2 regions of the Streptomyces sp. NPDC008313 genome follow, and region 2 is predicted to be linked to the other one. Evidence: riboswitches for the same ligand, from Rfam matches in the RefSeq annotation. Region 2 holds a riboswitch; the other holds the start of a gene.
What was found. Region 2 has a riboswitch for thiamine pyrophosphate ahead of ACFY93_RS24550 (thiamine ABC transporter substrate-binding protein). Riboswitches for the same ligand answer to the same signal wherever they lie in the genome.
Positions count from the first base shown of each region.

Region 1 (3,831 bases), on a different contig from region 2:
GCCCTTGACCACCTTGTCCCCGTCGATGAAGTCGGCGGGGACGTGCAGCGCGCGGTTCTCACCACGGCGTACGGCGATGAGCTGGCCCTCCTTGACCAGCTGCCGGACGCGGGTCACCTCGACGCCGAACTGCTCGGCGATGTCGGGGAGGGTGAGCCACGCGGGGACGAGAGCATCGGTCTTTGCGTCAATCTCGGTCACGGGACAAGCCTGCCATCCCGGACCGACAGCCGGTAACCCGAGGACCGCCCGGCCGGGCTTCCGGTCCGGGTGGCCGCCGGCCGGGCGGCCGTCCGCGCCGCGGCCGAGCCGCGGCGGCGGGTCAGTCCCCGGCCGCCGCCGTCGCCTTCTTCAGCGGCCGCGCCGGGTCGGCCAGCAGGGCGGGGTCCATCGGGACGCACGACTCGATCAGCTTGCGGCCCTGGGCCAGGTCACGGGGGCGGCCGACCGCGAGGAGGGCGACGAGGCGGCCCTCGCGAAGCCAGCAGACCGTCCAGGCCGCGCCCGCCGGGTCGCCGCGCCAGACCGTCGTGTCGGCGGGCGCGTGGTGGCCGACGTACTGGACGAAGCGGCCGAACTGCTCGGACCAGAAGTACGGCACCGGGTCGTAGGCGGCGGGCACGTCTCCGACGATGTTGGCGGCGACCGTGCGCGGCCCCTGGAGGGCGTTGTCCCAGTGGTGGACGAGCAGCCGCTCCTCGTACCGGCCCGAGGGGAAGGAGGCGCAGTCGCCGACCGCGTACACGTCGGGCACGGAGGTGCGCAGGTGGTCGTCGGCGACGATCTCGCCGTGGGCGCCGAGCGCGACCCCGGAGCCGGCGAGCCAGCCGGTCGCGGGCCGGGCGCCGATGCCGACGACCACCGCGCCCGCGGGCACCCGTGAGCCGTCGTCCAGGACCACCGCCCCGTCCTCGACGCGCTCCACGCGCGCGCCGGTGCGCAGGACCGCGCCGCTGTCCTCGTACCAGGCGGCCATGGGCGCGGCCACCTCCGCGGGCAGCGCCCCCGCGAGCGGCCGGTCGGCGGCCTCGACGACGGTCACCGAGCAGCCCGCCTCGCGGGCCGCCGTGGCGAACTCCGCGCCGATCCAGCCCGCGCCGACCACCACGACGTCGTGCTGCCGGGCGAGGACGGGCCGCAGCCGCTCGGCGTCGTCGAGGGTGCGCAGCAGGTGCACGCCGGGGGTATCGCGCTCGCCCGGCAGCCGGAGGGGTTCGGCCCCGGTCGCCACGACCAGGACGTCGTACGGGACGGCCCCGGCGTCGGTGTCCAGTTCGTGGTCGCCGGGGCGCAGGCCGGTGGCCTCGCGTCCGAGCCGCAGCTCGATGCCGAGCGCGGCGAAGTCGACCTCGAAGGCGGAGGTCTCCGCCTTGCCGAGGAGCACGGCCTTGGAGAGCGGCGGTCTGTCGTACGGCTGGTGGGCCTCGGCGCCGATCAGCGTGACGTCGCCGGTGAAGCCCTGTTCCCGCAGGGCGACGGCGGCCTGCACCCCCGCCATGCCCGCGCCCACGACGACGATCCGCCGCCCGTCCCTGGCCCGTTCCCGCGTCAGCTCGCTCACTCGATCACCTTAGTCGCGGCGCCGTGCCGGTCGGCGCCGCCGGTTGCGTCCCGGTACCGCCCGGCCGCCCGGCGGTGCCGGGACCGGCGACCTCCTCCACCACACTCGTACCGCTGCCCGTCTGCGACTCCCACTCCCAGGTCTCCTCCAGGCGCAGCCGCCCGTCGTCCAGCTCGACGACCCGCGACCGGCAGTGCCCGCCGGACGTGGTCCCGTCCCGCTTCAGCTGCACGTACCGGAAGTCGAGCCGGTCGCCCTCACGGGTACCCACGAGGTGGCCGCGTACGACTTCGCCGCCCGCGTACTCGGCCCAGATCTCACCGTCCTTCTCGTGGTAGGTGAACCGGGTGCGGGTCCCGACCTGGCCCGGGGCCTGGTCGGCGACCGGGGCGAGGACGAGTGCGTCGAGCGAACGGGCCATGCGCGCAGGCTCCCTGTGGGGCTCGGGGACGAAGGGCTAGGGTGGCCAACGTAAAGGACTCGCGGGAGCCCGGACGCACCGGGCTGAGAGGGAGGCTGGACGGCCTCCGACCGTACGAACCTGATCCGGGTCATGCCGGCGAAGGGAGGGGCTGGACGCCCATGTCGCCTACAACGGACGACACATCCGTCTCACACCCCGGTACAGCGTGTGTACCGGACGTCCTCGTCGTCGGGGGCGGGATCATCGGTCTGGTCACGGCCTGGCGGTCCGCGCAGCGCGGTCTGCGCACCGCGGTCGTGGACCCCGAGCCCGGGGGCGGCGCGGCCCGGGTCGCGGCGGGGATGCTGGCCGCCGTCACCGAACTCCACTACGGCGAGCAGACGTTGCTGGGTCTCAACCTCGCCTCGGCGCGGCGCTATCCGGACTTCGCCGCCGAGCTGACCGAGGTGACGGGCCGTGATGTCGGCTACCGGCGGTGCGGCACGCTCGCCGTCGCCCTGGACGCCGACGACCGCGCCCATCTGCGCGAACTCCATGCCCTGCAGCGGGCGTCGGGCCTGGACTCGCAGTGGCTGAGCGGCCGCGACTGCCGCCGTCTCGAGCCGATGCTCGCGCCGGGGGTGCGCGGCGGGCTGCGGGTCGACGGCGACCACCAGGTGGACCCGCGGCGGCTCGCCGACGCCCTGGTCAGCGCCTGCGAGCGGGCCGGGGTCGTGTTCCACCGGACCTGGGCCGAGCGGCTGACCGTCGTGGGCGACCGGGCCACCGGAGTCGTGACGGCGGACGGCACGGCGCGGGCGGCGGGCCAGGTCGTCCTCGCCGCGGGCAGCCTCAGCGGACGGCTGGCGGGCGTCCCCGACGCCGTGCTGCCGCCGGTGCGCCCGGTGAAGGGCCAGGTGCTGCGCCTGACCGTACCGAAGCGGTACGCGCCCTTCCTGAACCGCACGGTGCGGGCCGTCGTCCGCGGCAGCCACGTCTACCTGGTGCCGCGCGAGAACGGCGAACTGGTCGTCGGCGCGACCAGCGAGGAGCTGGGCTGGGACACGACGGTGACCGCGGGCGGCGTCTACGAACTGCTGCGCGACGCCCACGAACTCGTCCCCGGGATCACCGAGCTGCCGCTCACCGAGACCCGGGCGGGGCTGCGCCCCGGCTCCCCCGACAACGCCCCGCTGCTCGGCCCGAGCGGACTGCCGGGGCTGCTGCTGGCCACCGGCCACCACCGCAACGGCGTCCTGCTCACCCCGGTCACCGGCGACGCCCTCGCCCACGCGCTGACCACCGGTGAGCTCCCCGACGAGGCCCGCCCGTTCACCCCGAGGCGGTTCAGCGCCGCCGCACTCTCGGAGCAGCCCGCATGAACGACCCCGCCACCACAGGCCCCGCCGACCAGGGCGCCACCGCCACAGGCCCCGACTCCCCGGGACCCGCCTTTCCGGACACCGCCGACGCCGGTCCCGCCGCGGACGCCGCCCCACTGGTCGTCTCCGTCAACGGCGAGCCGCGCCGCGTCGCGCCCGGCACCGCCCTCGGCACGCTCGTCGCCGCGCTGACGCCCGCCCCCTCCGGAGTGGCCGCCGCGCTCAACGAGACCGTCGTCCCGCGCGCGCAGTGGCCGTCCACCGCCCTGCGCGCGGGTGACCGCGTCGAAGTCCTCACAGCCGTCCAAGGAGGCTGACCCATGGCCGACGATCCCCTCCTCATCGGTGGTACGTCCCTCACCTCGCGCCTGATCATGGGCACGGGCGGCGCCCCCAGTCTCGACGTCCTGGAGCGCGCCCTGGTCGCCTCCGGGACGGAGCTGACGACGGTCGCGATGCGCCGGGTGAGCCCCGAGGCGCACGGT
Region 1 covers NZ_JBIBFR010000013.1:212,238-216,068, forward strand. The annotation lists gene ACFY93_RS19555 (Rv2175c family DNA-binding protein) at 1-201, opposite strand, end outside; gene ACFY93_RS19560 (FAD-dependent oxidoreductase) at 323-1,561, opposite strand; partial or broken gene ACFY93_RS19565 (hypothetical protein) at 1,650-1,982, opposite strand; TPP riboswitch at 2,034-2,146, shown strand; gene thiO (glycine oxidase ThiO) at 2,144-3,346, shown strand; gene thiS (sulfur carrier protein ThiS) at 3,463-3,663, shown strand; gene ACFY93_RS19580 (thiazole synthase) at 3,667-3,831, shown strand, end outside.
Region 1: it holds a riboswitch for thiamine pyrophosphate, as region 2 does, so the genes downstream of both, thiO (glycine oxidase ThiO) here and ACFY93_RS24550 (thiamine ABC transporter substrate-binding protein) in region 2, are expected to answer to the same signal.

Region 2 (3,831 bases):
GCCGCGGGTCGAGCTGCGCCCAGAGCCCGCCGACGGTACGGACGACGACCGCGTAGTTGAAGAACACGTGCGCGAGGAGGATCGCCCAGACCGTGGTGTCCAGGCGCACCCCCCACAGGCCGTCGAGGAGCCCTCCCCGGCCGACCAGGGCCAGGAACGCGGTGCCGACGACGACGGTGGGCAGCACGAAGGGCACCGTGACGACCGCGCGCAGCACCTGCTTGCCCCGGAAGTCGAAGCGCGCGAACACATACGCGCCGGGGAGTGCGATCAGCAGCGTGAGGGCCGTCGAGGCGAGCGCCTGCCAGGTGGTGAACCACAGGACGTGCCGGATGCCGGGATCGGCGAGCACCTCACCGATCCGCCCGAACTGCCAGACGCCGTTTATCCTGAGTCCCCGGGCGACGATCGCCGCGACGGGGTAGGCGAAGAACACCGCGAAGAACGCGACGGGCAGGGCCATCAGGCCCAGCCGCGCCGCGCCCGAGCGAGGACGGGAGTCCGCCGCGCGGTGCCCGCTCGCTACTTCAGTACGAGTGAGGTCCACGACTTGACCCACTGGTCACGGTGGTCGGCGATGTCGGCCGGGTCCATGGTCTCGGGGTTCTCGGCCTGCGGGCCGAACTTCGTGAACTCCGGGGGAACCTGGGCGGCTTCCCGGACCGGGTACACGAACATGTTGAGCGGCATGTCGTCCTGGAACTCCTTGCTGAGCAGGAAGTCGAGGAGCGCCTTGCCTCCCTTGGTGTTCCCGGCGTTGCTCAGCAGGCCCGCGTACTCGACCTGCCGGAAGCAGGTGCCGGTCGCCACGCCGGTGGGCGCGGTCTTCGGCTTCGGGTCGGCGTAGATGATCTCGGCGGGCGGGGAGGAGGCGTAGGAGACGACGAGCGGGCGGTCGGCCTTGGCCTTCCTGCCGCCGGCGGACCCGGAGAACTCCTCGTTGTAGGCCTGCTCCCAGCCGTCGACCACCTTGACGCCGTTGGCCTTGAGCTTCTTCCAGTAGTCCTGCCAGCCCTTGTCCCCGTACTTCGCCGCGCTGCCGAGCAGGAAGCCGAGGCCCGGCGAGGAGGTGGACGCGTTCTCGGTGACGAGCAGGTTCTTGTACGCGGGCTTCGCCAGGTCGTCGAAGGTGGACGGCGGGTCCAGCTTGTGATCGGCGAAGTACTTCTTGTCGTAGTTGACGCAGATGTCGCCGGAGTCGATGGGCGTCACCCGGTGCTTGGCCCGGTCGACGCGGTACTCGGGGAGGACGAGGTCCGAGCCCTTGGGCTCGTACGGCTGGAACAGCCCGTTGTCGAGGGCGCGGGAGAGCAGGGTGTTGTCGACGCCGAAGAAGACGTCGCCCTGCGGGTTGTCCTTGGTCAGGATCGCCTTGTTGACGGCCTGGCCGGCGTCGCCGTCCTTGAGGACCCTGACCTTGTAGCCGGACTCCTTCTCGAACGCCTTGAGCACGCTCTTGGAGTAGGCGAAGGAGTCGTGGCTGACGAGCGTCACGGTCTTCGAGCCGGCGGCCTTGTCGCCGGAGTCGGACGTACCGCACGCGGAGAGCGTGACGAGTCCCAGACCGACGGCCATCGCCGTGATCGCTCTGCCGGTACGTGCGGTGCTGGTGGTGCTCACTGGATTCCTCCTGGGGTGACCAGGAAGAGACGCGGCCCTGCCCGGGGACCTCTGAAAGTCCCCGGGCAGGGCGCAACAGCTCGAGTAACGACCGAACTTCCTACCCAGAATGACCTGGGCAAGGTTCAGAGGGTCTGCGGCCTGTGCCGCACTCTCAGCGCTGTGGCGCTCCCCTGTCGGAATATGAAGATGTACCTACGGATGACGCTGTACGCACCGTACGCTCCGTACGCATCCGGTGCTTACCCGGGCCACACTACCGCTCGGTCGCCGCGAGCTGACCGCACGCCCCGTCGATCTCCTGGCCACGGGTGTCCCGGACCGTGACGGGTACACCATGGGCGGCGATTGCCTCGACGAACGCCTTCTCGTCCTCGGGCCGCGAGGCGGTCCACTTGGAGCCGGGCGTCGGGTTCAGCGGGATCAGGTTGACGTGGACCGGCTTGCCCTTGAGGAGGCGGCCGAGCCGGTCACCGCGCCACGCCTGGTCGTTGATGTCCCGGATCAGCGCGTACTCGATGGACAGGCGCCGCCCGGACCTCGCCGCGTACTCCCAGCCGGCGTCGAGGACCTCACGGACCTTCCACCGGGTGTTGACGGGGACGAGGGTGTCGCGCAGGTCGTCGTCCGGGGCGTGCAGCGAGATCGCCAGCCGGCACTTGAAGCCCTCGTCGGCGAACCGGTGGATGGCGGGGACGAGGCCGACCGTGGAGACGGTGATCCCGCGCTGCGACAGCCCGAGACCGTCCGGCTCGGGGTCGGTCAGCGCGCGGATCGCGCCGACGACCCGCTTGTAGTTGGCCAGCGGCTCGCCCATGCCCATGAACACGATGTTGCTCAGCCGCGCCGGGCCGCCGGGGATCTCGCCGTCCCGCAGGGCGCGCATCCCGTCGACGATCTGGTGCACGATCTCGCCGGTGGACAGGTTCCGGTCGAGCCCGGCCTGGCCGGTGGCGCAGAACGGGCAGTTCATCCCGCAGCCGGCCTGTGAGCTGATGCACATGGTGACCCGGTCCGGGTAGCGCATCAGGACCGACTCGACGAGCGTGCCGTCGAAGAGCCGCCACAGCGTCTTGCGCGTGGTCTCCTGGTCGGTGGAGAGATGCCGCACGACCGTCATCAGCTCGGGAAGCAGCGCTTCCTGGAGCTTGGCTCGCGAACCGGCCGGGATGTCGGTCCACTGCTCCGGGTCGTGCGCGTACCGCGCGAAGTAGTGCTGCGACAGCTGCTTGGCGCGGAACGGCTTCTCGCCGACGGCGGCGACAGCCTCCTTGCGCTCGGCGGGCGTGAGATCGGCAAGGTGCCGCGGCGGCTTCTTGGCTCCGCGCGGCGCGACGAATGTGAGTTCTCCAGGGGCAGGCATAACCCTTCCAGTGTCGCAGACGTACGAAGAGGGACTCGCCGTCTGTGGACGACGAGGCCCTCTTCCCTGTTTGCGCAGGTCAGCGCCGGTCACCGGAACTCATCCGGAACCCACGAAGATCACCAGCAGCAGCCACACCACCGGTGCCGTCGGCAATATGGAGTCCAGCCGGTCCATGATGCCGCCGTGGCCGGGCAGGAGCGTGCCCATGTCCTTGATGCCGAGGTCCCGCTTGATCATGGACTCGCCGAGGTCGCCGAGGGTGGCGCTGGCCGCGACCGCGAGGCCCAGGAGCAGGCCCTGCCACCAGGCGCCGTCGTCGATCAGGAACTGCGTGCACAGCGCGCCGGCGACCATCGCGAAGGCGACCGCGCCGAACAGGCCCTCGCGGGTCTTGCCCGGGCTGATGCGCGGCGCCAGCTTGTGCTTGCCGAAGCGCCAGCCGATCGCGTACGCGCCGGTGTCGCTGACCACCGTCAGGAGCAGGAACGTCAACACCCGGCGCGGGCCGTCGTCGGCGGTCAGCATCATCGCCACGAACGTCGCCAGGAACGGCACGTAGAACGCCGCGAACAGGCCCGCCGTGACGTCCTTCAGATAGCCCTCGGGCGGTTCCGTCATGCGCCAGACCAGGACCGCGAGCGCGGTGAGCGCCATGGCCACCCACGCGCCCTCGGCACCGCGGACGTATCCGGCGACGACCATCGCCGCGCCGCCCACCGCCAGCGGCACGAGGGGCGCCTTGATGTCCTTGCGCTCCTGCAGCCGCGAGGTTAGCTCCCACAGGCCCACGACCACGGCGACGACTATCACGCCGAGGAACACGGCCTTCACGACGAACAAGGACG
Region 2 covers NZ_JBIBFR010000019.1:75,217-79,047, forward strand. The annotation lists gene ACFY93_RS24545 (ABC transporter permease subunit) at 1-547, opposite strand, end outside; gene ACFY93_RS24550 (thiamine ABC transporter substrate-binding protein) at 523-1,575, opposite strand; TPP riboswitch at 1,700-1,805, opposite strand; gene rlmN (23S rRNA (adenine(2503)-C(2))-methyltransferase RlmN) at 1,877-2,983, opposite strand; gene ACFY93_RS24560 (phosphatidate cytidylyltransferase) at 3,083-3,831, opposite strand, start outside.